Regions from separate parts of the Bacillus spongicola genome, predicted to be linked through region 3. Evidence: riboswitches for the same ligand, from Rfam matches in the RefSeq annotation. Region 3 holds a riboswitch; each other region holds the start of a gene.
What was found. A riboswitch is a leader RNA that binds a small molecule or an ion and turns the genes downstream of it on or off. The one in region 3 is predicted to bind lysine.
Positions count from the first base shown of each region.

Region 1: linked by a shared signal. The riboswitch ahead of U8D43_RS20225 (aspartate kinase) and the one ahead of U8D43_RS18630 (Fur-regulated basic protein FbpA) in region 3 are both predicted to bind lysine.
Region 2: linked by a shared signal. The riboswitch ahead of U8D43_RS06215 (Na+/H+ antiporter NhaC family protein) and the one ahead of U8D43_RS18630 (Fur-regulated basic protein FbpA) in region 3 are both predicted to bind lysine.

Region 1 covers NZ_JAYKTS010000052.1:5,395-16,310, reverse strand. Annotated here, with positions in the region: gene sdhB (succinate dehydrogenase iron-sulfur subunit) at 1-483, opposite strand, end outside; gene sdhA (succinate dehydrogenase flavoprotein subunit) at 487-2,247, opposite strand; gene U8D43_RS20235 (succinate dehydrogenase cytochrome b558 subunit) at 2,301-2,912, opposite strand; gene U8D43_RS20230 (YslB family protein) at 3,258-3,707, shown strand; gene U8D43_RS20225 (aspartate kinase) at 4,232-5,461, opposite strand; lysine riboswitch at 5,587-5,766, opposite strand; gene uvrC (excinuclease ABC subunit UvrC) at 5,831-7,603, opposite strand; gene U8D43_RS20215 (hypothetical protein) at 7,618-9,039, opposite strand; gene U8D43_RS20210 (FTR1 family iron permease) at 9,467-10,453, opposite strand; gene U8D43_RS20205 (hypothetical protein) at 10,483-10,916, opposite strand, start outside.
Region 2 covers NZ_JAYKTS010000006.1:81,739-92,654, forward strand. Annotated here, with positions in the region: partial or broken gene U8D43_RS06210 (ISL3 family transposase) at 245-1,477, opposite strand; lysine riboswitch at 2,149-2,339, shown strand; gene U8D43_RS06215 (Na+/H+ antiporter NhaC family protein) at 2,463-4,001, shown strand; gene U8D43_RS06220 (sodium-dependent transporter) at 4,291-5,817, shown strand; gene U8D43_RS06225 (methionine/alanine import family NSS transporter small subunit) at 5,818-5,922, shown strand; gene U8D43_RS06230 (M23 family metallopeptidase) at 6,100-7,089, opposite strand; gene lipA (lipoyl synthase) at 7,516-8,430, shown strand; gene U8D43_RS06240 (hypothetical protein) at 8,724-9,119, shown strand; gene U8D43_RS06245 (YhcN/YlaJ family sporulation lipoprotein) at 9,116-9,841, opposite strand; gene U8D43_RS06250 (YutD family protein) at 10,321-10,599, shown strand; gene U8D43_RS06255 (cytosolic protein) at 10,622-10,885, opposite strand.
Region 3 covers NZ_JAYKTS010000039.1:4,120-15,035, forward strand. Annotated here, with positions in the region: gene scpA (methylmalonyl-CoA mutase) at 1-131, shown strand, start outside; gene meaB (methylmalonyl Co-A mutase-associated GTPase MeaB) at 131-1,150, shown strand; gene U8D43_RS18605 (P-loop NTPase family protein) at 1,994-2,515, shown strand; partial or broken gene U8D43_RS18610 (IS4 family transposase) at 2,535-3,671, opposite strand; gene U8D43_RS18615 (L,D-transpeptidase) at 3,801-4,298, opposite strand; gene U8D43_RS18620 (aromatic acid exporter family protein) at 4,328-5,323, opposite strand; gene U8D43_RS18625 (BrxA/BrxB family bacilliredoxin) at 5,406-5,843, opposite strand; lysine riboswitch at 6,187-6,363, shown strand; gene U8D43_RS18630 (Fur-regulated basic protein FbpA) at 6,456-6,611, shown strand; gene prli42 (stressosome-associated protein Prli42) at 6,801-6,896, opposite strand; gene mce (methylmalonyl-CoA epimerase) at 7,179-7,592, shown strand; gene U8D43_RS18645 (acyl-CoA carboxylase subunit beta) at 7,596-9,143, shown strand; gene U8D43_RS18650 (tripeptidase T) at 9,215-10,339, shown strand; gene U8D43_RS18655 (chemotaxis protein CheW) at 10,897-10,916, shown strand, end outside.

The sequences.
Region 1 (10,916 bases), on a different contig from region 3:
TAAGCATACCCCACAGGTCATACATTTCGATAGTTCATAAGCCCATTGACGCTTCTTCTCAGGCATACGCGGTCCAGGACCCAAATCATATGTTCCATCAATTGGAATCCATGCTTTTACCTTTTTCAACGAGTCAAACATACGGCTACGATCAACTTGTAAATCACGTACAACAGGGAATGTACGCATTGGCTCTAAATGGATCGGTTGATCAAGTTTATCGACTAATGCTGTACAGGATTGGCGGGGCTTACCGTTGATAACCATTGAACAAGCACCACAAACCTCTTCAAGACAGTTCATGTCCCAGTTAATTGGCGAGGTCGCTTCGCCTTTAGAATTGACTGGATTTCGACGGATTTCCATCAGCGCAGAAATGACGTTCATATTTGGTCGATAGTCTAACACAAAATCTTCTACATAGGAATCAGAATCAGGACCATCTTGACGAGTAATTCTAAAATGAACGGTTTTGTTACTCATCGATTATTTGCCCCCTTTCTTTTTCGTGTAGTCACGTTTACGAGGAGAAATCAGTGATGTATCAACCTCTTCGTAATAGAATTCCGGCGAATCGGTCGTTGCATTATACTTGGCCATCGTTGTTTTTAGGAAATCCTCGTCATTACGATCTGGGAAATCCGGTTTGTAATGAGCTCCGCGGCTCTCATCACGTTGTAATGCACCAATAGTGATGACACGGGCGAGTTGAAGCATATTTTGCAGCTGACGTGTGAAGATTGCGCCTTGGTTGCTCCATTTTGCTGTATCGTGAATATTGATATTTTCGTATCGTTCCATTAACTCCTGAATTTTCGCATCCGTTTTCTTCAACTTGTCGTTATGACGAACAACCGTTACATTATCTGTCATCCACTCACCAAGCTCTTTATGAAGAACGTAAGCATTTTCCGTTCCATTCATGGACATAATGTGATCCCATTTCTCTTGCTCTTTTTGCACATGTGCATCAAATACACTAGAGGAGATATCTTCCACATGTTTATCAAGTCCGTTAATATAACGGATGGCATTTGGTCCTGCGACCATCCCACCATAAATTGCGGAAAGAAGAGAGTTAGCGCCTAAACGATTTCCACCATGTTGAGAGTAATCACATTCTCCCGCGGCAAACAATCCTGGGATGTTGGTCATTTGATCATAATCAACCCATAATCCACCCATTGAATAATGAACGGCAGGAAAAATTTTCATTGGTACTTTACGAGGGTCATCCCCCATAAACTTTTCATAAATTTCAATGATTCCACCGAGTTTGATATCTAGCTCTTTCGGATCTTTATGAGACAAATCTAGATACACCATGTTCTCACCATTGATACCAAGCTTTTGATTGACACAAACATCAAAAATCTCTCGAGTGGCAATATCACGAGGAACCAGATTACCATAGGCTGGATATTTCTCTTCTAAGAAATACCATGGTTTCCCGTCTTTATAAGTCCATACTCGTCCACCCTCACCACGAGCTGATTCACTCATTAGACGAAGTTTATCGTCTCCAGGGATGGCAGTTGGATGGATTTGAATAAATTCACCATTCGAATAAATAGCGCCTTGTTGATACACAATGGATGCCGCTGATCCCGTATTGATAACCGAATTTGTTGATTTCCCGAAAATAATCCCAGGTCCACCAGTTGCCATGATCACAGCATCTGCAGCAAAAGATTTAATCTCCATCGATTGAAGGTTTTGTGCGACAATTCCTCGCGACACTCCTTCATCATCGATTACAGCACCTAAAAACTCCCATCCTTCATATTTCGTTACTAGACCGGCAACTTCATGACGACGAACTTGCTCATCCAGTGCGTATAGCAATTGTTGTCCTGTTGTTGCCCCCGCAAAGGCTGTACGGTGATGTTGAGTCCCCCCAAAGCGTCGAAAGTCTAATAATCCTTCCGGTGTCCGGTTGAACATAACGCCCATACGATCTAATAAATGAATAATTCCAGGTGCAGCTTCTGTCATGGCTTTCACTGGTGGTTGATTGGCTAAAAAATCGCCGCCATAAACTGTATCATCAAAATGTTCCCAAGGAGAATCTCCTTCTCCCTTTGTGTTTACTGCTCCATTAATACCGCCTTGAGCACACACCGAGTGAGAACGCTTTACTGGTACTAGTGAAAATAATTCTACTGGCGTGCCTGCTTCAGCTGCCTTAATGGTTGCCATTAAGCCTGCTAAACCTCCGCCAACTACGATGACTTTTCCTTTACTCATCGTGACTCACTCCTTTTTCCCTTATTCCCGTTCCAATCAAATACCCTATTTTACTAAACGATGAATGCAAATAATGCAGAGATACCTACATACGAAATCGCTACAAACAGAGCTAGTGTAACATATGTAGCTATCACTTGAGATCTTGGTGAAACAACAATTCCCCAACTAACAAAGAAGGACCAAAGACCATTTGCAAAGTGGAAAACAGTCGAAAGAATCCCCGCCACGTAAAACGCAAACATAAATGGATTTGATAATATCGACTCCATCATCTGAAAGCTAACTTCATCTCCCAGTGCAACCTGTACTCTTGTTTCCCATACATGCCATGAGATAAATATTAGTGTGAAAACTCCTGTGAACCGTTGTAGAACGAACATCCAGTTACGGAAATAACCGTATTTAGTTGCATTGTTCTTCGCAGTAAATGCAATATATAAGCCATAAATTGCATGAAATAGTAATGGAAGAAAGATAACAAAGATTTCTAATGCATAACGAAACGGTAAACTTTCCATAAAATGAGCCGCTTTTTCAAATGAATCTTCCCCATACACAGCAAAATGGTTCACTACTAAATGTTGTACTAAAAATAATCCAACTGGGATCACACCTAGTAAAGAATGTAGCCTGCGTAAATAAAACTCGCGATTTCCAGCCATGATATACCCCCCTTAATTATGAAACTCTGCAGCACTATCCCTGCTTAAACTAAGTTTAATAGAGTCCTGCAAAAATTCATATTTTAACAATTATGTGACATGTTCATTTTACTCTCATGAAGTAAACGCGTCAAGAAAACGGATACATTAAATTGAACAATATTGCAAAAATATTTTGACCAGTTTCCTATTGAAAACAACAACCGTCCTGTAATATTATGATTGAATTTTCAGATAAATAAACCGATTTATTACTATATTACTAAAATGGTTAGGATGTAATTCAAGGTGTGAAATTTCGCATCAACCGGTATATAATAGAAGTATAGAAAGTGGGGATTTACGTTGAAGAAAACTGAAGAGGAAGATTTCCAAAGCACACTCGTATCAGCGTTTAGCTATGAACTGTTGCGAGATACATTAATACCAGACCTGTTAGGAAAACATACAGCAGATTTGTCCTACTGGGCAGGGAAACATTTAGCTAGAAAATTCCCGCTTGCCACCAACGAAGAGACAGTTAATTTTTTCCAAGAAGCGAATTGGGGAATTTTAACATTAATGAAAGAAAAGAAGCACCGAAAGACTTTCACTCTATCTGGACAGGTCGTAAAAAAACGACTAGAGATGAATAACGACGCGTGTTTTAAACTAGAGGCAGGTTTTCTTGCTCAACAATACGAGCAGCAACACCACGTTTTAACAGAAGCGATTGAAAGCGTTCAAAAACGGTCTTCTTCTGTTGAGCTAACTGTCCAATGGGATGATACTGATTTTGTAAAGAGTGACAAATAGAGTAGGTCATTTTCATTGAAAGGATGTTTTCTCAATGGAAGTTTCTTTTCGGATAGGAATAAATACTTCATGATGACAACCCTAAAAAAAAAGCCATTTCAATCTCAAAAATGATCAAGATTGATTTCTTCAGGGTATGCCAATAATTTAGCGATCCTTAAATATTTCATTTTTCATTCAATCAGTCTAATTGGTTGGCTACTTTAGGAATGCTTGTTTTTTCAAATTAGATTCATCCTTTCAAAACAACAATATTGTAATAGGCTCTTTACCTATACATTGTTTCTATTTCATCTAATTTTAAATGAATCCTCCCTTTTGGGGCTAATAACCCTCAAAAATAGACGAATAAATGCCAGGAGTAAAGCTATCTACTATTTTATAGACTGGTTCGAAAAGCAACAAACTTTGCGAACACAGGCATATTAAATAATGCACGAAAAGACTGAGGAGATCTGACAAATTCACTATAGAAAAAGCTTTGAATACACCTCAGCTTTTTACATGCATGATTGTTTGGGCACTTAAATAGGAATATTGCTTTTATCCAATTGGAAAGCTGTGTGTAGCGCACTTGCTGCGGCCTGTATTTGGTTCCTAGCGACCACTACTGATACTTTGATTTCTGACGTACTGACCATTTTTATGCCAATGCCCTCGTTTGTGAGAACATCAAACATTTTTGCGGCAACCCCAGGATTTGATACCATTCCAGACCCAACGATTGAAACTTTTGCCAATGCTTTTTCGAACTCTACCCGCTCAAAAGCAAGACGAGATTTTTCTGTTTCTAATACCAATAATGTTCGGGAAAGGTCTTTTTCTTTAATGGAAAAAGAAAGGTTCATTGTTCCATCTCCAAGTTGACTTTGAATGATAATGTCTACGTCAATATGATGGTGAGCTAACGTAGAGAAGATGTCTGACAACCCTGTTACTGCATTCGATAACCCAAAAATCGTCAATCGTATAATATCTTCTTCAAAGGCAACTCCTCGTACTGCTAAGCTTTTTTCCATTGATACTTCCTCCTCTATACGAGTTCCTTTTCTCTGCTCCATACTTGATCGAACTTCTAGTGGCAAACAATAATTTTTAGCGAACTCAACCGCTCTTGGGTGAAGTACTCCGGCCCCTAAGTTGGCGAGTTCTAACATTTCATCATAGGAGATACTATCAAGTTTTCTAGCTCTATCAATAAAGCGTGGATCACAAGTATACACTCCGTCTACATCAGTATAAATATCACATCGATCAGCATTCAAAGCGGAAGCTAAGGCGACAGCCGTTGTATCAGATCCCCCTCTTCCCAAGGTTGTAATCTCCCCATCTTCTGTTATTCCTTGAAATCCTGCTACTACAGCAATTTTTTTTGCCCCAAGTACTGCGTGAATCTTCTTTGTATCAATAGAAGTAATTCGAGAATTTCCGAAAACTTTTTCTGTTCCAATTCCAGCTTGCCAACCAGTAAATGAGTGTGCTTCGTATCCTTTTTGGTGAATGGCCATTGATAACAAGGCAATCGTCACCTGTTCACCTGTTGAAAGAAGCATATCGAGTTCCCTCTTTGGAGGATTTCCACTCACACCATTACAAAGAGAAACAAGGCTATCCGTTGTTTTTCCCATAGCAGATACAACTACAACCACTTCATTGCCTCTATCGTACTCTTCAATCACTCGCTCTGCCACTGATTGTATTCGTTCAACGGTTCCTACGGATGTCCCGCCAAATTTCTGCACTATAATCCCCATATTATCGCCATCCTTTTCTATTCTCGACCATGAATAAGCACCTAGTAGAGCACACCCACAAAAAAAAGCAACGAGAATAGAGATCTCATTGCTTGTATAGACGAACAGAAATTACCGTGTATACACTGTGAGATAGCTCTCCAAGATGAGTACATCTTGACAATTCTGAATTTATTCAATACAGAACCAGCTTAATATGCGAAGAGACATATACCACTTCGGCGATCCTTCCCTTTTAAAGTCCGTCACTAGAGCCCTACCTCTTCTAGACTTTTACTTATGAAGTTCGCACCTCTACCACCACTTATTAAAGTGATAATAATATGAAATTTTGATTCATTATAGCATACATCCATAAGAGCAACAATGTTAAGTTTTTAATTTTTGCACTATTTCTGCGGCGACCCCTTGGGGCATGCCCATCTCTATAAACTCTTCCACCGTAGCTTCCTTCATTTTTTTCATGGAACCAAAATGACGAAGAAGTTGTTTTTTTCGTTTTGGTCCAACTCCTGGAATATCATCAAGAACAGATTGAAATAAAGATTTTCCTCGTTGTTCACGATGAAAGGTGATCGCAAATCGATGCACTTCATCTTGTATTCGTTGAAGCAAATAAAACTCTTGTGACGTTCTTCCTAGTGGAATTTCTTCTAAAGGATTTCCGTAAAGAAGTTGGGATGTATTGTGCTTTTCATCTTTCGCTAACCCCGCAAGAGGAATATCCAGATTAAGTTCATCTTCTAGGATTCCACGTGCCGCTTCAATTTGTCCTTTACCTCCATCAATAAGAATCAAGTCAGGGAGAGGAAGGTTTTCACGAAGTACTCTCGTATAGCGTCTTCGCACTACTTCTCTCATCGATTCATAATCATCTGGACCTTTGACCGTTTTTAATTTATATTTTCTGTATTCTTTTTTAGCCGGTTTACCATCTAGAAAAACAACCAATGCCGAAACCGCATTAGTTCCTTGAATATTCGAATTATCAAACGCTTCGATTCGAAGAGGAGGATAGATATTCATAGCTTTCCCTAAGTTTTCAACCGCTTTTATCGTCCGTTCCTCATTTCGTTCGACTAGAGCAAATTTTTCAATTAGTGCAATCTTGGCATTCTTTTGAGCTAATTTCACAAGTTCTTTCTTTTGCCCTTTCTGAGGTTGAAAGGTTTTCACCCCTAAAAGCTCCTGAACTAAGACGATATCAATCCGTTCAGGCAAACAAATTTCTTTTGGTTTAAAATGATTGGTTTTTTCATAAAACTGACCTAGAAACGTTAAAAATTCTTCTTCAGGTTCATCATAAATCGGAAACAATGAGACATCTCGCTCGATCATTTTGCCTTGTCGGACGAAAAATACCTGTACACACATCCAGCCTTTATCTACAGAATATCCAAAGATATCTCGATCCGTGAAGTCTTTCATGGTCATTTTTTGTTTTTCCATTGTCACTTCGATATGGGTAATCTGATCACGATATTCCTTTGCTCGCTCAAATTCCAATTCCTCTGCCGCAGCTGACATTTTTTCTGTTAATTCCCGCTTAATGTCTTGATACCCTCCATTTAAAAATTTTGTAATATCTTCTTTCATTTTACGATAAGTTTCTTCCTCTACTTCTTTAATACAAGGAGCGAGGCATTGACCCATGTGATAATACAAACATACTCGATCAGGAAGTGTAGAACATTTTCGTAAAGGATAGATGCGGTCTAATAGCTTTTTTGTTTCATTGGCAGCTTGTGCATTCGGGTACGGACCGAAGTATTTTCCTTTATCCCGACTTACTTTTCTTGTAATCACTAATCGTGGGTGACGATCGGCTGTTATTTTTATGAATGGGTAACTTTTATCATCCTTTAGCATCACATTATATTTTGGATCGTGTTTTTTTATCAGGTTTAACTCCAGCACGAGTGCCTCTAAGTTGGTAGAGGTGACGATGTATTCAAAATCGATGATTTCGGAAACAAGCCGTTGTGTTTTCCCATCATGTGACCCGGTAAAGTACGAGCGAACTCGATTTTTCAGAACCTTAGCCTTCCCAACATAAATGATGGTGCCTTGCCTGTCTTTCATTAAGTAGCAGCCTGGCTGATCAGGTAGAACAGCAAGCTTCTGTTGTATTAAGTCATTCATTAGTTCTTGTCACCTCATTCAGACTTCCATTGATAAAGAGTAATAGCAGAATAGACGGGATCTCTTAGAGAAAGGGATGAAAATCGTTGGACTTCTTTAAACTGACCTTCGAGATTTGTTGTTCCTTGTTGCTTAAATCCTTCTATTACTGCTCCCGTTACGTAGATTGTTTCCGTTGGATGCATCGAAATATCTCGTAAAAATTCTTGATAGGTAAAAACCCGTTTATGGGAAAAAGGCACGTTTAAGTAGTCCATTACCCTCGTTTCTTCCCAAGTATACACGAGAATGGGCTGTTCTTCCTTCTTCAACTTCTCCACAAGTTGGTATACTGCTGGAGTTGAATACTTATGTTCGAAAAGTAAATTTAATCCGACAACACCCTGTATTAGTATGTGTAAAATTAAAAGGTACGTTGCCCATTTACTCTGTTGTTTTACAATTACGACATAACCCACAAAAGAACCTAAAACAATTAGCGGAAGAATATGCCGCGGTTTATCAATGTTTTGAGCAAAAAATCCCCAGATGAAATAACTACCCCATACACTACTAAATAGCAAAATCGGAAATGTTTTCGGAAACAGTGATGTCCTTAGTAGAATTGGAACCAGTATAATCGTACTTATAAGTAAAATGACTGATGTAGCTACATAGCCATTCCAAACAATATTTTGAAATACATAGATTGCAAAGCGGGGAAGAATATCCGTTTTTTCACTAACGCCTCCTCCCCACTCATTAAAGTGCCCACCGGTAAATCCGGTTGCGACATCGACAAATGTTTTCAGTGAACCTACATTTGCAATCAATGCGGTAACCCAGATAAGTTGTGAAACTAGAATTAGAGCTACATGGGACAATAATTCTTGAATAGACCTATCGTACTGAAAACGTTTAACCATTAGAAGTAGGAGTCCCACCCCAAATGGAAGATAAGATAATCGAATGCCGAGCAAAACGCTAAAGAATAAGATTGGCCACAAAACGGCTTCACGTTTATTTTGTTGCCAAGCTTGATGCAAAGACCATAAATACCACCATAAGACACTCAGAGCGGCTCCTTCACTCATAGGCAAACTAGACATAAAAGTTGGGTAGGCTAATGTTTGGAGTGCTAACGTTAGCAACCAACTTTTTTCATTTGAAAAATATGTACGCGAAAGTTTATATTGGGGATAAATCGTACTTATACAAACAACCTGAATAAAGAGAAGCAATGCCCATTCAGGGGAAGATATAAAATGATTAAACACCATTCCCCCTAACATAAAGAAAGGATATCCCGGGAAATGAGGCTGCATATTGATTAAATCAAACTCTTTAACTCCAAGGATAAAATCAACTTCGTCCCATGTTTGAGGGAGAGGCGATAGCAATCCCAGTCGGATTACCCAGTACAAGATAATAAGTGCGATAATAGATTTCACTTTCATAAGAGTCTTCCTTTTCATAAGTATATTAGAAATGCGCAATGCGTTCGATTATCAGAGACTTACATAAGACAAGATTGAACTGGTCCGAGGCACTTTTTTCCTCAAAACCGGGCTTGGCTTATGACTACGTGCTCATTGGGTCTGAAGCTAGACACGTATCTAACAACCGGAAATCTCCCCTCTTCAATAGGAAGTTTACGTATAGATGTGGCAATTTCGTCAGATTTTTGATTATATCCTCCAATACCCTGTAGATTTCCAGCAAAAATAGATGAAATGATGTCCTAAAACATAGCTAAATCATTGGTGATAAACTGATACGAAAAGCCACAAACTTTGCGAAAAAAGTCTTTATATAAGAAAAGACCCGTTTTTAACGAGTCTGTCAATGTTTCTATTAGAGGGGCCTTCTTCGATAAGTAGTGAACTACGCTTTAATTGATCCCAATTCTTCCGGATTACCTTCTTTTATTGCATTTCTTTGTTGCTTTGCGGAAACAGGAACAGCTTTTTTAAAAGGGAAACGTATCCTACCTGAATTGATTAAATACGACCATAAGAATGCAAATGTAAAGTATAAAGTGTATGCCATTATTTGTTCAAGTGACGGATTATGACTATATCCAAACATGGCGGCAAAGAATAACCCTACTTGACCATTGATTAATACATCGTTTCCTGTATCTCTTTGGTAGTGAAATTCATCTTGATAATGCTCAGGCATAATGTGAACGATATTATACACATCAGCAGGTTTACCTTCAGCAGTTGTGTATAATGAGCCTAATTTCCCGATATCTTGCATCACACCGATACCTTGAACTAATAGCCCGGCTGCGATAAAGAGAATTAGTATCCCTGTTACATTGAAAAAGGCTTTTAGGGAAATTTTCATCGTACCAGAGAAAAAGAGATAACCGATGACTAAAGCCATTAATAACCCACTCAACGCTCCGTAGCTTGTGAATACTTTGGTTACATCACCGTTACTAATTGCAGCAAAGAAAAAGACAGTTTCGACACCTTCACGTACGACAATCAAATACGAATGAACGATCATTGCAGACACACTACCTGCTGTTAAAGCTGCATTAATTTTTTTTTGCATTTCCGTATTAATTCCTTTAGATTGCTTCTTCATCCAAAGCACCATGTGACTTAATAAAATCACGGAAGCAAACATTATGGAAATTTTCAAGTAGACTTCTGACCCAAAGCTTGCAAAGCCGGTGAAGACTACTTGGAACATAAGCGCAACTAAAAATGAGGTGACAAGTGCTAACCCAACTCCAACATACACCCATTTTTTATACTTTTCAGCATTCAAACGGGTTAAATAAGATAAAATCAGTCCTACAATTAAAATGGCTTCTAAAGCTTCACGTAGTGTAATTAAAAAAGCCTGAAAATCCATGATGACATCCCCCTTTGTTCGAAAAGAAGCTATTCCTTCCTTTTTCTTTTATTCAACAGAATCAAAATGACTAATAGCAAGACAAGACCGAGTGACAACCAGAGCCAAAAGGCTGAAGTTCCGATTTCGTCATTGGCAAATCCTAATTCCAGGTTTTCTTCCGTTAAATGGCTTTCATCTTCATTCAACTCTGCCACAATCGGAAACAACGGTCGCAATTCCGTTTCTATAAATTCTATTTTATTGACAAATGTTTCTTGGTCATTTTCTTTACTTCCAATGCCGAACAGTCCAGGATTACCTAATGATGTCAAAGCTTCATCAAAAGCTGCATATATATCATTGACTTTTTGTTGGCTTACTTTTTCCAGTGCCAACGGCTCTAACACATTGAACGTTCCTCTTGCTTTGGCCAGCAACAGTTTCGCTTGCCCGTAATCTTGGAACTGATCATCTGCAAAAT
Region 2 (10,916 bases), on a different contig from region 3:
CCATACACGACCAAAATTTAATAGTATTGTGTCTTAGCTACCACCAAGGTCAAAATCAAAAAACGGACAAGGGAATGAGTTCAATTGCTCGCTCTGCATTCACCACCTGTTACATGAATATCGACTCCATTGAACGGACATACTTATTCATGGACAAGGGAATGGGTTCAGTTGTGAGCGATGTATGACTCCAAACTGTTACTCAATCTTTTTTGTTCGAGCAAAATAAAGGAATGACAATCATTTATTGTCTCATAATCAAGTCCATCTTGTTTACTGTGGCGTAAATCATCGCTATAAAGTTTTCAGGAGAACGATATCCGCGAGCTTTTCTTTTTGCAGCCTGTACTAAACTGTTTATTCCTTCAAGAAGTCCGTTGGTCATTCTTGTTTTAAACCATCTTAATATGCCGATTTTATGCCTCTTTAGAGATCGAGCCAACTTAATTATTGGTTCCAGTCGGGATCGAGTTGCCCAGCTATACCACTCATCAAAGTATAATTCTGAGATACCAGCTGATCTGGAAAACATTTTTTGTAGCCCTAATTTCATACGGTATGCACGACCTGTTGCTAAATCCATATCCTTCAATTTGACATATTTATTCTTTTGTTTTTCGGTAAGATTTTCTTGGTTTTTGAGCCATGTATATCGTGAATTCTTTAGTTCGGGTTGGGTGGCTTGTTCTTGTCTTCGGACGTTGTCTACTGCTTCGTTGATAAATTTCATCACATGAAATTTATCAAATGTAATCGATGCTTCAGGGAAATTCTCCTCTATACCTGAAATGAACTACGGAGACATATCACAACAGAAATCTTTGATTTGAGAACAAGGAACCCCTTTACTATCAAGGAACTGACAGAATTCCTGTAACACACCTGCTCCTTTTCCAGTCGTAACAAAAATGACTCGCTTCGTATCTGTGTCAACAAATAATGTCACGTATTTGTGCCCTCTTTTACGAGACGTTTCGTCCATGGCGACACTCTTTACATTTGATACATCAATATTTTCAACCGCTTTATCCACGTAGTGTTTAAAGACTCGCCAAAGGCGGGTATCGTGTTCACCAACTTTACGAGCAACTGCGGCAACAGGCATTTCAACCATCAATGACAGCACATGATAGTCAAATAACAAAGAAAATCCGGTACCTGGTCGTGCCCAATCAATTTTAACCGTACGAATTTTTCCGCATGATTCACACTTAACCCTAGGCATTCTTGCATGTAGAAATGTTTGGTACTGCCAAAAATCAAGGTGCCTCCATGTACGATCCTGATCTTGAATATCGTGAACCTTACATCTGGAAAATCCACAGTTAGGACATGTGAAATCTGCCCCTTTTCTGTATTCAAGATAAATGTGAAGTTCTTTATCTTCTTTTGCCAACTCATAATGAAAAACGTACCAAGGTTCAGGTATTTCTAAAGCAGCCTCGAATACATTAAAATCTTCTTGGAAATCTTCCATAACGCCATCAGCTCCTAGGTATTTTCATAGTTTCTACCCAGTATTGACAGTTATACAAGATTTTAGACTAAATACTAAATAGCGAAGAAGCAAAAATAAATAGGAACTATACTTGTGAAAAAGTAGAAACAATACTTTCTGATCGAGGTGTGAGTGCTAAATCATCTGGATTTCGGATACATTGTTGCTAGTTCGATTGAGTATCACTCAAACTTGGAATCGCCTTCTTGATAAAGAGTTCACTCAAAGATAGACGATCGAACCTTATTGAAAAATCTTTTCTTGCAAATAGAAACATTCTTGGTGAGAACAGCTTTATTAGGTAAGCTGTTTTCGAATAGGAATAAAACCTTTGACTTGTATGACTTCATCCCCATTTCCTAATGAAAAACTCTTCATTACTAGATAAATAGTAGGGACCAATCGAAAAAATTTACTTCCTGTTTTCTATGTGCCAAGTGCAACAAAGCATATGAAAAGAGCTATTAGACAAGAAAGCACTGGAAAATGGTTTGGTATCTAGTTTATGGCGTAATTGGCCTTTTCTTTGTCCTATTTCCGTGTGGAAGAGGCTCATCTATAAATATTTGAACAAATTGATTGCCAATACAATGATTTACTGCTATATTAATAGACATGTTAAAAAATTAAATAATATCCTAATCAAAATCCGATGGGGTAGAGGATGCAAGTGTTATGAGTAAACTGTGTGAGGATGACAACGTTGATCACAGTTGAAGGGAACGTTTGCCGAAGTAAAGTAGAAGGGTCAAATTCTTCTTTGCTGGGGTTATCTTGAAAAAGGGTAACACTGTCATTATAAAGGAATGTTTGATCTTTATAATGGGGAGCTACAGATCGTGATGGAGAAATGTCTATATTACTAAGGTAATGATAGCTTCTCTATCATTACCTTTTTTGTATTTCTTCACACATACAAAATGGTTCCCCTCCCTGTCTTACCAAATAGGAGGAGGAAAACAACATGGAAAACACAATTTACTCATTATTACCACCACTCATTGCCATTTTAATGGTCGTCTTAACGAAAAGGGTACTTCTTTCGTTGGGGACAGGAATTATTTCGGCAGCCCTCATTTTATCTCAATTCAATCTTTTAGAAACGTTGACGATTATTTGGAACTCTTTTAAAGCGATTTTCGTCAATGGTGGCGAACTGAATACTTGGTACGTCTATATTATTCTGTTTTTGCTTTTACTCGGAATGATTACTGCATTTATTAATCTTTCAGGTGGAACACGCGCGTTTGGAGAATGGGCGATGAAGCGTGTGAAAACACGAGTTGGCGCACAACTTGTTGCAGCAACCCTGGGAATTATTGTTTTCATCGATGATTATTTCAATGCACTTGCGGTTGGACAAGTGGCACGTCCATTAACCGACCGTCACAATGTCTCTCGTGCAAAACTGGCCTATATCATTGATTCAACGTCTGCACCGATATGTGTCGTATCTCCTATCTCAAGCTGGGGGGCCTATATTATTACTATCATTGCAGGGATTATTACGGAATATCAAATATCTGAGTACTCAGCTTTCTCGGCATTTGTTCAAATGATTCCAATGAATTTATATGTGTTCACGGCTATTGCGCTCGTGTTTATCACTACTGTTCGTGGCATTGATTTAGGGCAAATGAAAGTTCATGAAGATAGAGCTATGAAAACAGGCGAAGTGTATGATAATGAAAAAGAAATTCCTGGCGAATTAAAAAATGATCTTCCTGTTAGTAATAAAGGGAAAGTAATAGACTTAGTGTTACCAATCGTTGCCTTGGTTATAGGTACTATCGGATCTATGCTGTGGACAGGCTATGATGGAGATGCAAATATTTTTGTTATTTTAGAAAATACAGACGTGGCCGCATCGTTATTATATGGTGGATTAATCGGGCTAGCGGTGGCGCTTGTTTTACACCTTCTTAAAGGGACGGACCCTGCCACAGTTTCTCTTGGTATGTGGGAAGGGATTAAATCAATGCTTCCTGCCATCTACATTTTGATCTTTGCTTGGATGATTGTCGGATTAATTGATTCATTAGGAACGGGCATATATCTATCGGATCTTGTTAAAGAAGCTAATCTTCCACTAGGATATTTACCTGTTTTACTCTTTATCGTTGCTGGTATCATAGCCTTTTCAACGGGAACGTCATGGGGCTCTTTTGGGATTTTACTTCCGATTGCTGGACAAATTGTTGCAGCGACTGACATTGAGATGCTATTACCATCCCTTGCGGCCGTTCTAGCTGGAGCTGTTTTTGGAGATCATTGTTCTCCTATTTCAGATACAACGATTTTGTCATCAACAGGTGCGGGTAGTAATCATATTGACCATGTGATCACTCAGCTACCATATGCATTAACGGGTGCAGTCATATCGGCGCTAGGCTTTTTGGTATTAGGTTTCTCGGGCAGTACATTACTAGCCCTTATCACCATAGCTACCTTATTAGTGGCCTATACGCTCGTTATGGGCAGAAGAGTAGAAAAGCACGGTTAAGTAAAACATCTCAGCCATTGTTGGCTGAGGTGTTTTTTGTTTAGAGGAGATCTAAAATTGAAAAAATATTGATCTTCATCAGCGAAGCTTGGCAATTATTTTCAAGCAATAATAAATGTTCTGTATTAATCGGTAAAAACATAGGAAATTCAGTGGGTTTCGACAAAATAATACTTTGACTTTTTACCGATTCGTGATTATACTTGTTGATAGATTATACTAAATAATCAGAAAAATAGTAATATTCTAGTATTTATAGGTGCTAGGATATACATGGGGGGAATTGTCAATGGAAAATCGCCCACAGTGGGGAACAAGAGCTGGTTTTATTCTAGCGGCTGTTGGTTCAGCAGTTGGTTTAGGGAATATTTGGAGGTTCCCAGGGGTCGCGTATGAAAATGGAGGAGGAGCATTCTTTTTACCGTACTTATTTGCATTATTAACTGCCGGAATTCCGCTACTCATTCTCGAGTTTACGATCGGTCATAAGCACCGTGGTTCCGCTCCATTATCGTATGCTAGAGCTAGTAAAGGTAGTGAGTGGATGGGATGGTGGCAAGTGATGATCTCATTTGTCATATCGACATATTATGCTGTCATTATTGCTTGGGCTATGGCCTTTGCCTATTTTTCTATTAATTTACAGTGGCAAAATAGTGAAAACCCAGTTAGCTTCCTAGTTGGAGACTACTTAAAGTTATCCGATCCAGGTGTTATGGGAGATTTAGTGCCAGGTGTTTTGATTCCCTTAATTCTTGTTTGGGCGATTACGCTAGGGGTATTGTTTGCTGGAGTTAAAAAAGGAATTGAACTTGCTAATAAAATCATGATTCCTGCTCTAGTAGTCTTGTTCTTAGTTGTCGTAATTCGTGCACTTACTCTTGATGGTGCTGCAGAGGGATTAAATGCTTTCTTTAAACCAGATTGGGAACGAATTATGGAGCCTTCAGTTTGGGTAGCCGCTTATGGCCAAATCTTCTTTAGCCTATCTATTGCCTTTGCGATTATGATTACCTATTCTAGTTACTTGCCAAAAAAATCGGATTTAACGAATAATGCCTTTATTACAGGATTTGCTAACTCAAGTGTTGAGTTACTTGCTGGTTTTGGTATCTTTGCTGCTTTAGGTTTTATGGCGCAATCTCAAGGGGTAGCCTTTGCAGATTTAGATGCTAGAATGACTGGAGTATTATTAGCTTTTGCTGTATTCCCAGAGATTATCAATCAGTTCCCTGCATTTAATGGATTGTTTGGATTCCTTTTCTTCACGTGCTTAGTACTTGCGGGTCTTTCCTCATTAATCTCGATTGTAGAGACTTTCGTTGCAGCTGTATCGGAGAAATTTAATGTTTCTCGTTCAACAGCAGTTGCAGTGGGTGGTGGTTTGTCTGCTGTTCTCTCTTTATTGTTCGCGACTCAAGGAGGATTGAATTTCCTCGATGTAACGGATGAATTTATTAACCAATTTGGTGTTGCACTTGCTGGATTATTTGAAGTTGTCTTTATCGCTTGGATTGCGAAGCAGCTAACACCACTTCAACAGCATGCGAACTCTGTGTCTGATATTAGACTAGGTCTATGGTGGAAAATTTGTTTAGGCTTAATCACACCACTTGTATTAGGTTATATGATGTACGGGAAAATTAAAGAACGTATCATTAACAGCTATGGTGGAGGCGATTATCCATTAGAATTTGTCTTCAATTTTGGATGGGCTGTTGCAATTGGTGCAATGCTCGCAGCGGTTTTATTAACAGCTAAACCATGGAGTCGTAATACAGTTGAACTTCCGGTTTCTAAGAAGGAGGTATCTTAAATGGATACGAGTGCAATTGTAATGATGTTAGTGGGTATTATCGTTATTTGGGGCGGTTTAGCCGCAAGCATTGCTAACGCAGTCAGAAAATCAAAAGCAAAATAATGATGGAAGAGAGCATCGATTTAATCGAAGCTCTCTTTTTTTTGAAGCACCTAATCGGATAGGAATAAAATCCTTGATTTATTTGACTTAGTGCTAGGAGCAACAATGTATACGAAAAAAGCCATCTTAAATCAATGGTAAAGTTTAAGGCGTCTTGTACCTAGTTCCAAGCGCCTTTTATCTTTTTTGACGGTCATGACGCTCCCATAATCGTAAGTGAGGGTAGGAATCAAATGACCACTCCGTATGGCCGTTGTCTTTATACATTCCGTAGTGTAAATGGGGCGGGAACTTTCCGGATGTACCAGGTGGACCGTAGCCAGTGCTTCCGACACCTCCTATTAGTTGACCAGGCTTAACGGCTTGACCAACCGATAAATCCTTCGCAAATCCATTCAAATGAGCAAAATAATGATAGGTGTTATTGATATCCCGTATACCTAGACGCCATCCCCCGTATTGGTTCCATCCTTTCATTTCAATGATTCCGTAACAGGTCGATCGGACCGGAACACCGTAGTCAGCAAAAATATCGGTTCCTTCATGGATTCTTCTTCCACCCCAACCACGTGCGTCTCCCCATGTGTTTCGGTAGCTATAATTAAAATTTTGGGGCAGGGGAAAGGCTTTATCCTCAAGCTTAATGGTTCCATAGGTTTGATATATTTTGGCCTTGCCCATGATTATTCCGACGGTTTTATCTCGTTTATAGTAATTCCATAAGCCGATTTTAAAATTGTCTTCGTCAACACCAAAGGCAAGAATGTGCTGACTTATTGTCATTAGAATATCTTCATTATTGAAAGAATCTGCTTTTCCATCTAAATCACCATCGAGCCCAATGCCGTTAAAAAAGGAGATGGATGCTGGGTTTTGGTCATCCAGATTAGGATTTAATTCACCTGCCCATTTCTCTTTAGGGATATAAATTGAAATGATTCCCTCAGGATTAGGAATATCACGCCTTGAAAATCGCCAACTTCGCTCATACTGATCAATCGCCGCAAGGTAATACCATGGAATTTGTGTAGTAGTTTCGAATTTTGAATAGAGTTCCATCCGTAAACGGTAATGATCAGCCGCACTTAATTCTTCTCCATTAACAGAATAGGGTTGCAAGGATGAAAGTAAAAAGAGCAGAACGATAAGATATAGAGCTTTTTTCAAAATTTACCTCCTCCTTCGTCTAGCTTCTTATCTCCTTCCCTTATTGTGTGACGAGAAAGGAAATTCATTTATATCAATAAATGGAAGCCAACCCACTTCACTTGTTTTCATCTTTTCTGTATGATAAAGTGTCACAAGAAGACTTTTGTCATTTTTAAAGACTCTTTTCTATACATAGTTGCTATTTAGTCTAACTTTAGGGTTGTTTCTTCATTTTACTGGTGATTCACTTCAAAGATAAACAAAAAGATGCCCTGAAACAAAACTAAATCATCGTTTATAGACTGGTTGGAAAAGCAAAAATTTTGCAAAAATGCCTTTATAAATGATTTTGATGTCTAGCTTCAGGCGCATTGCGTATTTCTTAAAAATATAGATGTTTTGTTGTAAACGTACCAATGAAAATCTAGATTGGGGATGAGATTGATGAGCAAGAAGGATGAATACATACGTAAACCGGATTGGTTGAAAATAAAGTTAAATACGAACGAGAATTATACAGGTTTAAAGAAAATGATGCGTGAGAAGAACCTTAACACGGTATGCGAAGAAGCGAAGTGTCCGAATATCCACGAATGTTGGGGGACTCGCCGTACGGCAACTTTTATGATTCTTGGAGCAATTTGTACTCGTGCTTGCCGTTTTTGTGCCGTGAAAACGGGACTTCCTACTGAGTTGGATTTGCAAGAGCCAGAAAGAGTAGCAGAATCAGTTGAATTGATGAATTTAAAGCATGTAGTCGTTACCGCTGTAGCTCGAGATGATTTAAAAGACGGAGGATCTGGAGTATTTGCTGAAACGGTACGTGCCATTCGTAGGAAAAATCCCTTTACGACAATTGAAGTTTTGCCATCTGATATGGGTGGACATTATGAAAATGTAAAAACGCTAATGGATGCTAAACCAGATATTTTTAACCACAATATTGAAACGGTTGAACGCTTGACGCCAAGAGTACGTGCTCGTGCAAAGTACCATCGCTCGCTTGAAGTATTGCGAATGGCGAAGGAGCTACAACCAGAAGTTCCAACGAAATCCAGCATAATGATTGGACTTGGTGAGACAAAGGAAGAAATTATCCAGACGATGGAAGACTTACGTGCTCATAATGTTGATATTATGGCCATCGGTCAATATTTACAGCCATCAAAAAAACACTTAAAGGTTCAGAAATACTACTCACCAGATGAATTCGGTGAATTACGTGAAATCGCCATGAAAAAAGGCTTCAGTCATTGTGAAGCAGGCCCATTAGTCCGTTCTTCTTATCATGCAGATGAGCAAGTAAACGCAGCTGCAAAAGCGAAGCAAGAACAAGGGGATACAAAAATAGAAGCATAGCTTGGGAAATGAGGTCAGTGGAAATCCACTGATCTCTTTTTTTAAGGCGGTTATTGCGATGATCTTTGCTTTGCGCATTTAGTAAATATATAGTGGAATATTTTTTCGTCTATTTTTGATGAACTTCAACAGTGAGATGGAGGATTTAATCAAAAATTAGATGATATAACTACAATGTATGTGATAATAGCTGTTAGAAATATCTTCATGAGTAAGGAAAAGCAAAGGAAATTATTGAAGATGTAAGAAGACCTTTAAATCGAGATGAACTGAATTTAGAACCATATAAATACATGAATGAAGAAGAAATTCAAGAATTTAACAACGTTATTAAAATTTATGTATTGTCAGATGAAAAGCTCTCTAACGAAAATGAAAATATTTTTAGAGAATTTGCAATGGATTTAGTTGATAGTAAAGATTTTTGTACACTAATATTAGATTTTCGTGTAAATGGAGGACTATTTGAAAATCTGCCATTAGACCTAGAACCAAAAGATTATCAAATGATTCTGAACGAAGTGAATTCTACATATGATATTTCTAATTTAAACTTAGCTAACCTATTATATTTATCTCAAGATGAATCAAAAGCACCTTTTAGAATAGACAGTAGGAAAAGGTCTAGTCTAAAAGGCGCTTTTGATTGTTCTGATAAACGGGTACCCAACGTCTTTTTTAATCTTTAGTTCATTGCATCAGGGGTGGTAAAGTTGTACCGTTTAGCACCATTGTATTTTGTTAGGTTCAAGCTGTGTACATCATCATCTTTCTTTTCTGTGTTCATTTCTCCATTCGGGTTTTCTGATGTTTCAACATCTCTCCCTTGTGGTGAACTTTCGAGCATTAAGTTCACAACGTCGTCGATTTGATTCATTGATCCTTCTGAAGTAGAATCAAGGGGAGCTAGATTTTCTACATTTTGCATCAGCATAGTATCATCCGTTACGTACACATGATACCATCTAGGGATAACTGATAGAGCAGTTTTCTTCACTTGATCGGCGACATTAAAGCGACTTTTGTCATCTTTAGCGTCCGTATGATAGGCAATTAATACTTCCTCATCTGTTACAAGTGTGGCAGCGTCATTGACCTTTGGTAGTGTAACTGCCAGCTGACTGATAATATCTGCCATTTCTTCTCTGTTTAAGGAATACAAATTTCCACTGGACATCGTATCGCCTTCAATAGGACTTTTTTGATGCCGAACATATCCGTAATTTGCGGATTCGCCGGGGACTATATCGCCATTTCTGTTATATATATCTTCACGATCACTGACATTAATTGTATTCCCGTTTTCATGATAGAGCTCCTTATCGTTGGCCAAATTATTAGCGCAACCTGCTCCTAGGATAGTGAAGGATAAAATACCTGCTATAGTCATTGATGTCTTCAATGTAAGCACCTCCTCACTCATTAGGATGAACATTGTTTTTATTTTTCTACTTAGTAATTAATGGAGAATACGTTATAATTTAAGGAGAGACTAAGGAAACTTAGAAAAAAGAATAATTAGGCATGGCAAAATTATTTTACATATCCCAAGTAAATCACTATTGGGATTAAAATGAATTTTTTTATGGTGGCAAGCGAGGTCAGGTCTATAAGTTTTTTCGTTCTATTCCTTACTTTATACTTAGAAATGAAACGTTGATAGGAAAAGAGCACGAAGTCATAAACGTAGAATTTTACTCCTATTCAAAAAGAAACATTAGCAGCCAATAATAAAAGAGCAGTTTTCGCAAAGTTTGTGGCTTTTCGGATTCGTCTGTTTTTGATAGAAATCAACAGTGAAATGAAGCATTGAATCAATAATCAGATAAATTAGCCACAATGTATACGAAAAGAGCCTAAAGAAAAGATGGCAAGAGAGAGGTGAACAAGATGATTGAAGTGAATAAAATAAATTATGAGATTTTGAAAGAATATCGCGAAGGATATGATGATGAAGCATTTAAGGCTCGTTACAGTGATATTTTAACAAAATATGATTATATTGTAGGCGATTGGGGATACGGGCAATTGAGATTGAAAGGTTTTTTTGAAGATCAAAATCAAAAATCATCCTTTGATAGTAAAATCTCCACCCTAGAAGATTATTTATTTGAATACTGTAATTTTGGATGTGCCTATTTCGTATTAAAGAAAATAAAAAGCAAGTAAGGTCATTGACCTTACTTGTTTTTTAATGGTCAGGATCATCATGAGTGGGATGAGCACCGTCCATTTGCCTTGGTAGGTCTTGGTGAAGCCCTTTAAACTCATAATTAAATGCACTATAATATCTTAGTCCTGTTTTCCAAGGAGTTGTTTTGTTTTCCACTAGCATATGCTTACCACGAGGACTACCGTACGCACCCTCAGGTAATTGTTCGGGAAGTAAAAAATTTCTTTGCGCCTCTACATTGGAGAAATCATGATACTCTTCTTCGTCTGAAAATGAATTCATTTATAGCCCTCCTTTCTTCTAGTATGGAAAG
Region 3 (10,916 bases):
AAGATTATGAGTTTTTGAAAGATAATGGTGCAGCTGCCATCTTTGGTCCTGGAACGGTGATTCCTGTATGTGCAGAGATTGTTTTAGAGAAAATTTATGAAAAGCTGGGCTATGAGGAAGTGACAAAATAATGGAGAAAGGCTTTTCTCATCGTGTGAAAAAAGCGAACGAGCCATCTGTGTTAGAGATATATAATGGCATATTACGTAGTGAGCGGGCCTGGTTAGCAAGAGGAATAACACTACTTGAGAGTAAAGCGCATCGCCATCAACAACAAGCACAGGATCTTTTGAGTAAAGTTCTCTCGCATACGGGAAAATCTATCCGGATTGGCATCACAGGAGTGCCTGGGGTGGGGAAGAGTACCTTTATTGAAGCACTTGGCCTATATTTATGTGAAAAAGGTCATCGGGTGGCAGTTTTAGCAGTGGACCCATCTTCTTCCTTATCTGGTGGGAGTATTTTAGGTGATAAGACAAGGATGGAGCAGTTATCTAATCATCCGAACGCCTTTATTCGTCCATCACCTACTGCAGGTACCTTAGGGGGGGTCCACCGAAAAACCAGGGAAACGATCTACTTGTGTGAAGCTTCTGGATACGATATTATTCTCATCGAAACAGTCGGTGTCGGACAAAGTGAATTTAGTGTCCGCAGCATGGTAGATTTTTTCCTTCTACTTGTCCTAACTGGAGCCGGGGATGAGTTGCAAGGAATGAAAAAAGGAATCATGGAGTTAACGGACTGCATTGTCGTCAATAAAGCTGATGGCGAAAATCAACCTCTTGCTGAAAAAACAAAAGCAGAATACAATCAGATCTTGCATTTTCTAGCCCCTGCAACGCCAGGGTGGGAAGCGCAGGCATTTACGTGTTCCTCCATAAAAGAACAAGGTTTAGAAGAGATATGGCAGGTAATAGAACGGTTTAAAGTTCTAACCATTCAATCGAATCAATTTCAAAAGAGAAGAAAGCAGCAAAATCTTGAGTGGCTTCAGTCCTCGATTGTGGATAATCTCCTTCGGTCTTTTTATGAACATCAAGAGGTAAAAAGGGAATTGCCCCTTCTTAAGACAAAAGTAGAAGACGGGGAAACAACCGTTCAATCCGCTTTACTGAGGTTGCTTAACCTGTATCAAAATAAAGAGTAGTCTCTTCCCGTTTAATACCGTTCTATCCATCAACCCTAGATGAGAAGGGTTTTGGAAAACATAGTGGAGTTTTGGGTAATCTCATCATGGTAAAAAAAGGCTGTGGTTCTCTATGACAATATTTAAGATAAGGGCTTAATGAAAACAACCGACAGAAGTGATGGCGGTTGTTTTTCTTTTAGGTTGCTTTCGCAAAACTTGTGGCTTTTCGAATCAGTTTTAAATCTTAATAGAGCTTCGGACATGATTTTGTCTATTTTTGATCGAAATCAACAGTGACATGGAGGATTTAATCAAAAAGTAGTTGAAATAGCCACAAGGTATAGGAAAAGAGCCTTCTGCCATAAATGTTTTTTCCATATACCAGTATAGTTTATGCCCCAGTAATTTTAATTATTGGATAATCTTCATATTCTAATGCTCTTCGCGCTTTCCTTATGCAATTGAATTTATCTAGTTGCTGAAACACTAAATTATGGAGAAGCTTGTCTAATCCTTCATCAACAAAATGGCAGTAACCTAGAAACTAATGATATTCTGGTTGAGGATATCATTTGAATAATGGTGACGTGTTCTGCATTTTTCGAGCTAGGAGATATCAGTTAACTAGTGTCTCCTTGATTTTAGGTGAGTACCGCGGAATGACAATCAAAATAACTTTCTGTCTTCTAAAGGCTCTTTGCTTTTTGGACAGAATCCTTCCTCGTCAAAACAAGCTAAATCGATTCGAACCAAATGGAAAGATAGAAACAGATTACGTTCATCAAGGAAGTCAAAAAACTAGTAATTCCGTGAGAAATAAAATATACTGAAAAATCAGTCTATTAAAAGGGGACATGAAAAATGAAAAAAATTTTAGTGATGGGGATTTCAGCGGGAGTTGGAAAGTCTACTTTTGCTAGGAAGCTAGCAGAAAAAATCAACATAGACGTGTATCATCTAGACACGATGTATTGGAAATCAGGCTGGAAGGAGGCTTCTTTAGAAGAATTCTCTACGAAACAAAAGGAAATCGTGGAAAAAGATGTATGGATTATCGAAGGAAATTATCGTAGTACGAATCACATTCGCATACCTCATGCTGACACGATTATCTATTTAGAACTCCCACTATATCTCTGCCTATTTCGTGTAATTAAGCGATATTTCACTAATATTGGTCAAAACCGTCCTGATATGGGTGATGGCTGTACAGAAAAGTTAGACTGGGCCTTCCTCAAGTTTATTTACACAACCTACCATCCAAGAAAAGAAAAGATGGAAGAGTTATTTCAAAAATTTCTAGAGGGAGACCCGAAGCGAAGGGTGATAAAATTAACAACTAGAAAAGAAATTCGCCAATATTCTCCTGAGATAAAGCAATAAATTATTGCACGAGTCTTTATTATCCAAAATTAGATAAACTTATCCCATGAAGCTTTTTGTATTTCTTCAAAACAACGGCCATTTCTGATTTCCAGTCAATCGGTAAGTTATCTTGTAGAAGTTTTCTTTGAAAGGAAATAAACGATAATTTTTCGAATACTCGTCCTTCAGATGTTTTTGAATACAACCATTTCAATAGAACTTAGGCAATTAAGGCGGAAAAAAGCTGATTAAAAACGGCATTTTCAGTCGTGCCAAATAACACAGGGACATTTAGGTTCTGTTTAATCCATCGGAAGAACGTTTCAATTCTCCATCTTGCTTTATACATGTCTGCGATAGCTTCAGGTGACACGTGCATTAAATTGGTGACAACACGCATCTCCTTACCGTAGTCATCCTTAAAAAACACCACTCGATGCCGTTCCTTTGAACGAGATTGTTTGGTACCCAGTTGACAAGTGATATCACGAGAAATAGATGATCCATCTTCCTCAAGGTGTTTTAAAGCATGAGGCCTAAAAATTTCTACGTTTTCTTTCATTCGGATCACAAACATTTGTTTATCTTCTTTAAACTGGTCGATTCGTTTGATTTTAAAATAAGCCCGATCTTCTACTAGAATAAACCGAGAATCCGCCAACTGTTAGCCAATCGGCCCATCATGTACAAGTCCAGTCGTTTCAACGACATGAAGGGGCATTTCTGTAAGTGGAGTATAACTGACATGTAATTTGATTCCTGCACGCTCTCCATGATAAAGGGCCCAAGGAAGGCGCGACTTTCCCACTGTCATCGTGGTGGAGTCTATTAAAAGAAGATCCTTTGGTATCTTTAACGCTCAACGTGTCATTCGATTACATTTAGACACGATTAATTGGAATAACTTCTTCATAATCTTGTAGTCCATAGGTTCAGCCTTTTTAGAAAGCGTAGAGTGGTTAATTTTAGGCAGCCCATATTGATCACCTACATCCGCACAGTCTCGATAACTTTTAAGCTCATTCATGGAAGCACAAAGAAAATAAGGAATAAGCATTAATACATCAAGCTTACGAGCGGTATCCTTATAGCCAACGATATCCTGGATGATGGCTACTTCTTTATGTGAAACAATTTTTTGAAACAAATTGTGAAATGTGGTATTCTTCTTCATGAGGGCACCTCTTCTGTAGTTTGTTTGTCGGCAAACATCATTCTACTAGAAAGGTGTCCTTTTTGGTATTTTTTTTGGATTTTATTGGTTAATCAACACGCATGTTACTTGACATTAATAATTATTCAGCTAAGATATAGCACCGATTTCTTTGGCGATTTGCTCAAAAGGAAGGGGGGACGAGAGGATATGAACTTTTGTACCTAAGGGGGTTTTTTCATAGAGTTGTTCAATCATAGTATTACTTAACCGAATACACCCATTCGAGAGATACTGACCAATACTATTAGGAGCATTCGTTCCATGCAAACCATAGATTCTTCCATCTGTACCCTCTGCGTCAAATCCAATCCAGCGTGTCCCAAGTGGGTTATCAGGAGATCCTCCTTCAATGTTTTTTTTACGGTAAAAAGGATTTTCAGCTTTTACAGTGACGGTAAACGTACCTTCAGGTGTTAAGTTCTCCGTTTTTCCTGTCGCTACTGAATAAATATGAACCACTTCTTCATCGACAATAAAAGCCAGTTCATTCGTCTGTTTATTGACGATGACTATTGGGTCGCCTGGTAATGGATTTTCTCCGAGTGGCCAAATGGGTGAGAACACTAAACAGATAGCGAATAGCAAATTCATCTGATTCATCCTTTCAATGAAGGTTAAGAATAGTTTGCTTCACTAAGAGGTTTACCATTCTTTTTTTTCTTTTGTAAGCCTGTAAACGAGCTTTTGAGTAATAAATACTGTTCCATTTCTTTCATAAATTGAAACAATGCCGCTCGTGCTTCGAACTCTTCTCGTGTTTGTGGAAGAGCCATCCCTTCGAATTCAATTTTTATATCATATAATTCTTTTAGATAGAGGAAGGCAGTATTTCCTGGATGGATTTGTTCGCTTAATTTGTCCATGAAATCACCTAAGATTTTACCTTGTTCGACAGTTAAGGAGATGGAAGTAGCAATCGGTAAAATTCGTTCCAAAATGTCAAATTGTTTTTCTCTCATTTTGAAATACAAATAGTAGACATCTTCATGTCGCAAAAAGTGGTTTTCAACATCACGAAAAGCAATGGACTTAGCATCATGAAGAAGTTTAGCTGTTTCTGTAATCTCCATTCCTTTCCAGTCACTTTGTTGGCAGCGTAAATAATGAGCTATTTCTTTAAAGATGAGTTGGAAATTTCGTTCAATTCGTTTTTGGTAGTGAATCAGCTTTCGATCTAAACTAGGCATATACAAATTCATGATTAAGGCGACACCAATTCCAATAATGATAATTCCAAGTTCATTAAAAATGATGTTCATGGTAATTTGTTTTGCCGAATAAAGATGAAGGATGATGACTGAACTCGTCACAATTCCTTCTTTTGCCTTTAAGGCAACGGTCGTTGGAATAAAAAATAAGAGCATACTCCCAATAATTATGGGTGAATAGGCAATCCCTTCGAAGAAGGCGAAGGAAAAACCCATTGCGACGATACACGCTAAAAAGCGACTCCAGGACGCAGATAATGATTTTTTTCTTGTGTTTTGTACACAAAGAATGGTAATAATGCCAGCGGAGGCAAAATTGTCTAGTTGAAACCACTGAGCAATCATAATGGCGATTGCGGTTCCAATCGCTGTCTTAATAGTACGATATCCGATTTTAAACATGCTTTTTCTCCATTCGTTCACGTATCTCTTCAGTGTAGCCATAGAAAAAACCTGACATTCAAAAATGTCAGGTTTGTAAGCGCTATACTTCTTCGCAATATTGTTCAAATGATTCTTGTAGCTGGTTCACAACCGACATGGGATGGTGACCTTCAATTTCGTGTCTTTCAACCATTGTACATAGTTTTCCGTCCTTTAAAAGTGCGAAAGATGGAGAAGAAGGCGGGTAACCAGTAAAATAGCTACGAGCTTTGGCGGTTGCCTCTTTATCTTGACCTGCAAAAACAGTCACTAAATGATCAGGGCGTTTGTCAAAATGAACACTATGAGCTGCTGCTGGACGAGCAATCCCACCTGCACACCCACAAACAGAATTGACCATAACGAGGGTAGTGCCCTTTTTGGCAAACATTTCTTCTACTTCTTCTGCTGTTGTTAGTTGGGTATATCCAGCCCCTTCGATTTCCTCGCGAGCTTGACGAACAACATCATTCATAAATAAATTAAAATCCATACTCAAGATTATTCTCTCCTTTAAACATGCTCAGATGTACTTTAATCATAGTCGATTTAGCAGGTTATTTCAATTATTGTTCCTTATGTTCGTAAAAACTTCATAAATGAGGTTAAGATTAATGCTGCTTGGGTAATATACTACTACATCTAGATCCATACCCCTAAACTCCCTAGATGTTGGATAGCTCTAAATAGAGCTGTCCCTTTTTTAATTTTCGGAGGTTTTATCCATCTATCATGAGTTTAAGTATAGGTGAGGTATCCCCCCTCTATTCTGACACCCATAGCTTGACAATGATAGTGTTTTTTGGTAAAAATAGAAACAATTATTAAATAAAGATTGTCCTTTCTAAGATAGAGGTACATGATTGATAAGTACCTTATGGGAGATGTGTGTCACCGACCACCATAGGGAAAAGGTGTTGCTGCAGAAGTGGAAAAATTCCTAGGGTTTTTTAAATAGTTTTATCTTGAACAAATGTGATATTGTCACAAGAAATGTTTTGCGGAGAACTATTTAAGAGGTGTTGAAGACTAAGGGTTTTTTGTGAGGGCATCTTGGTTGGGCGTTTTGTTTCTCCCTTTGACAGAAAAGATGGAGAAAAGGGGAAGGAAATTGACATTAGAGATTGGGATTCTAGCAAAAGAAAAATTAATAGAGCTGGTTATTCAAGAAGGCGTTTTGAAAGCGGAAGATGGTCGACATTTATTTCAACTATCTTATCAGGAGTTGGATCTTATATACAAAGGGATGAAAAATATCACCGCCTAGGGCAATAAAGAAAAGTAGTTTGGATGAATTTTTTATCCATTGTTTTCGGGAGGTTACTTCTTCTAATAGATATGTGCCTACAAAAAGAGAGAATCGCTCATTAGTGATCCTCTCTTTTTTGTATCAAGGTAAAAAGTCTAAACTCTAAACTCTGAACTCTACTAACAGTAACCTCTGCGAAAACTACCTTTATAATAGCACAGCCAAGCCAGCGAATAGAGTTGACGCAATCATGGCGAATAACATTAAATAGATAACAATTTTTTGTACTTTCGTCTTTCTCATTGAGTACACTCTCCTTGTTTTATTGCATTTTCAATCCTATTGTACTCTTCCATTATCAAAATAACAAGATGCTTCATTCTGAAAACGTTTACAAAAATTTAGATCGTAGCAGGAAATTCGACAAGTTCATCGAATACGATAGTGAAAGCGATATTCGTAATATCTATCCCGGTGGATATTCGATCTTCACCCTCACAGTTTTGTATTTTCTTAGAGTATCTATACGAGAAACACAGGGGGAGAATTAGTTGGGGTGAGAAAAGGGAAGAGGGGATGTTTAAAATGAAAAGAGTCGACCATCTAGGAATAGCTGTTCCTTCGATAGATGAGGCATTGCCATTATATACGGAAGTATTCGGGTTACCTTTATTGAAAATAGAAGAAGTTCCTTCAGAGAATGTCAGAGTGGCGTTTATCGACGGGGGAACTATTAAACTAGAACTATTAGAACCACTTTCACCGGATAGTGCTATCGCCGGTTTTTTAGAGAAAAAAGGCCAAGGGATTCACCATATTGCCTTTGAGGTTGAGAATATTGAGCAAAGAATTTTTGAGATGAAAGAAAAAGGCATCGAGATGATCCATCATGATCCAAAATTAGGGGCAGGTGGTGCACAGGTAGCATTTATGCATCCGAAATCTACCCAGAAAGTACTAACGGAGCTTTGTGAAAAGCCAGCTGTCAAGGGGGAGTAGTTCATGGATATTTATGAAAAAATCAATGATTTATATGACCGGAAAAGGAAAGTTGAGCTAGGTGGAGGAGACGAGAGAATTGATAAACAACATGAGAAGGGAAAACTAACAGCGAGAGAGAGGATTGAGTTGCTCGTTGATAAAGGTACATTTGTGGAACTAAATCCGTTTATTGAACACCGCTGCAATGATTTTGGTTTAGATGGAGTCGATGCGCCAGGGGAGGGGGTTGTCACTGGTTATGGAAAAGTCAATGGTCGACCAATTTATTTGTTCTCACAAGATTTTACCGTATTTGGTGGGGCTCTCGGTGAAATGCATGCGCAAAAAATTGCCAATGTGATGGATCTAGCGGTGAAAAATGGTGCACCATTTATTGGGTTAAATGATTCAGGTGGGGCACGTATTCAAGAAGGAGTTGTCTCGCTAGATGGATACGGTCATATCTTTTATCGTAACGCGATTTATTCAGGGGTGATTCCGCAAATCTCAGTTATTATGGGGCCTTGTGCTGGTGGAGCTGTATACTCCCCAGCGATTACAGATTTTGTTTTTATGGTCGATAAATCCAGTCAAATGTTTATTACCGGACCCAAGGTGATTGAAACAGTTACAGGAGAGAAAATCAGTGCAGAAGATTTGGGTGGGTCTGAGGTACATAATTCGATTAGTGGCAATGCTCATTTTCGTGGTTCATCTGAAGAGGAAGTGTTAGAACAAGTTCGATTATTGATTTCATACCTTCCGCAAAATAATGTAGAGAAGCCACCTATGAAAGAAACAGAAGAAGAAAATGACTATCGTGAGAATCTAACAGACTTGATTCCATTCGATGCCGTACGACCTTATGATGTGCGTAAAGTAATTCAGGAGATTGTCGATGAAGGCTCATTTTTAGAAATTCAGAGGGAGTTTGCCAAAAACATTGTGATTGGCCTTGCTCGGATCAAGGGAGAAGTAGTCGGGCTTGTTTGTAATCAGCCGAAATTTATGGCAGGTGGTCTCGATATCGATTCATCCGATAAAGCTAGCCGATTTATTCGTTTTTGTGATTCATTTCAAATACCGATTATTACGTTTGAAGATGTCACAGGATTTTTTCCAGGTATTAAGCAAGAACATGGTGGGATTATTCGTCATGGTGCTAAAATTTTGTATGCTTATTCAGAAGCAACTGTTCCAAAAATCACTGTTATTCTCCGAAAAGCTTATGGGGGGGCGTATGTCGCTTTGAATTCAAAAGCCATCGGGGCAGATTTAGTGTTTGCTTGGCCAAATGCCGAAATTGCGGTGATGGGTCCACAAGGTGCAGCCAATATTATTTTTGCAAGAGAAATCAATAAAAGTGACAATCCGGAGCAATTGAGAGCGGAAAAAATAGAAGAGTACCGAGAGAAATTTGCCAATCCTTATGTTGCAGCAAGTCGTGGAATGGTCGATGATGTCATAGATCCCAGGGAAACACGAATAAAATTGATTCAAAGTCTTGAGATGATGAGAAATAAGAAAGAAACTCGTCCGTATAAAAAACATGGAAATATCCCTTTGTAAGTGTATTCATTGTTCCAAAATGTATTTCGAGTTATACTGTACTAGTTGAATACATAGTAGGAGGAGTTAATATGGTCAATCAAGAACGTTTAGTGAATGAATTTTTAGAACTCGTACAAATCGATTCAGAAACAGGTCAGGAAGCCGAAATCGCAAAGGTACTAACTAAAAAATTTGCCGATCTTGGCGTCGAAGTGGTTGAAGATGACACGACGGGTATTACGGGACACGGGGCAGGCAACTTAATTTGCACATTACCTGCGACAAAGGAAAATGTTGATACGATTTACTTTACTTCCCATATGGATACCGTTGTTCCAGCTCAATCTGTGAAACCGACATTGAAAGAAGACGGATTTATCTACTCGGATGGTACGACGATTTTAGGTGCGGATGATAAAGCAGGATTAGCGGTTATGTTTGAAGCGGTACGAGTACTGAAGGAACAAAATATTGCCCACGGAAAAATCGAATTCATTATTACAGTTGGCGAGGAGTCTGGTTTAGTTGGTGCAAAAGAACTGGATCCCACCTTTGTAACAGCGAAATATGGTTTTGCGCTTGATAGTGACGGTAAGGTTGGGAATATTATTGTTGCTGCGCCAACACAAGCGAAAGTAAAAGCGGTTATTCACGGAAAAACAGCACACGCTGGAGTGGCACCTGAAAAGGGGAAATCGGCCATCACGATGGCAGCAAAAGCGATCAGTCGTATGCCACTTGGTCGCATTGACGACGAAACAACTGCTAATATTGGTCGCTTCGAAGGTGGAAAAGCAACGAATATCGTTTGTGATCGTGTGGATATTTTAGCTGAAGCACGTTCCCTCGTGCCTGAAAAAATGGAAGCGCAAGTGCAGAAAATGAAAGATGCGTTTGAATCAGCTGCTACTGAAATGGGTGGAAGTGCGACGATCGAAGTGGATATTATGTACCCAGGCTTTAAATTTGCTGATGGTGATGAAGTAGTAGAGGTAGCGAAACGAGCAGCAGTAAAAATTGGTCGTGATAGTCAACTCCAAACAAGCGGTGGCGGTAGTGATGCGAACGTGATTGCTGGGTTTGGAATTCCAACGGTTAACCTGGCTGTTGGTTATGAAGAAATTCACACTACAAGTGAGAGAATGCCTGTTGAAGAATTAGTGAAACTAGCAGAAATGGTAGTAGCAATCACAGAAGATGTCGCTGGAGAGTAAGTTAAAAACTGTGTAAAACTTTAATATTAATTTTTATTTTTGGCTCTTTTCGTATCCATTGTGGCTATTTCAACTACTTTTTGTTTGAATTCTTCATTTCTTTGTTGATTTCCATCAAAAATAGACGAAATGATGCCCTGAAACAAAGCTATATCATCGGTTATAGACGGGTGCGAAATGCAACAAGCATTACGAAAACAGCCTTATTATTTGAAGGGAACCCTTTAGTATAGAGGGTTCCCTTTTGAAATCATCTAACTGAACAACGCTAACCTCCAAGGGGAACCGAATTGACCTTTTAAAATGCGAACAAAGTTAGTAAATGCACCGATTTTTGTCATTCCATGTACGTGAGCTACTTAAAGCTCTAGGCGGGTTTGGGCGTTCTTATTAGAGCGATCGAACGTGCTCAAATGGAGAAATACATGCGCTAGTTGCACTCGTAGAGTGTTTAGTTAGTAAAGAGGAATTCAATAGTCAATAGGATGGAAAAGTGGTACTCTAAAAGAAGAAATTGTTTTAGGGAATAATGCACCTATTTACAGAGGAGGATTTTCATGAGCGATACTCAAAAGGT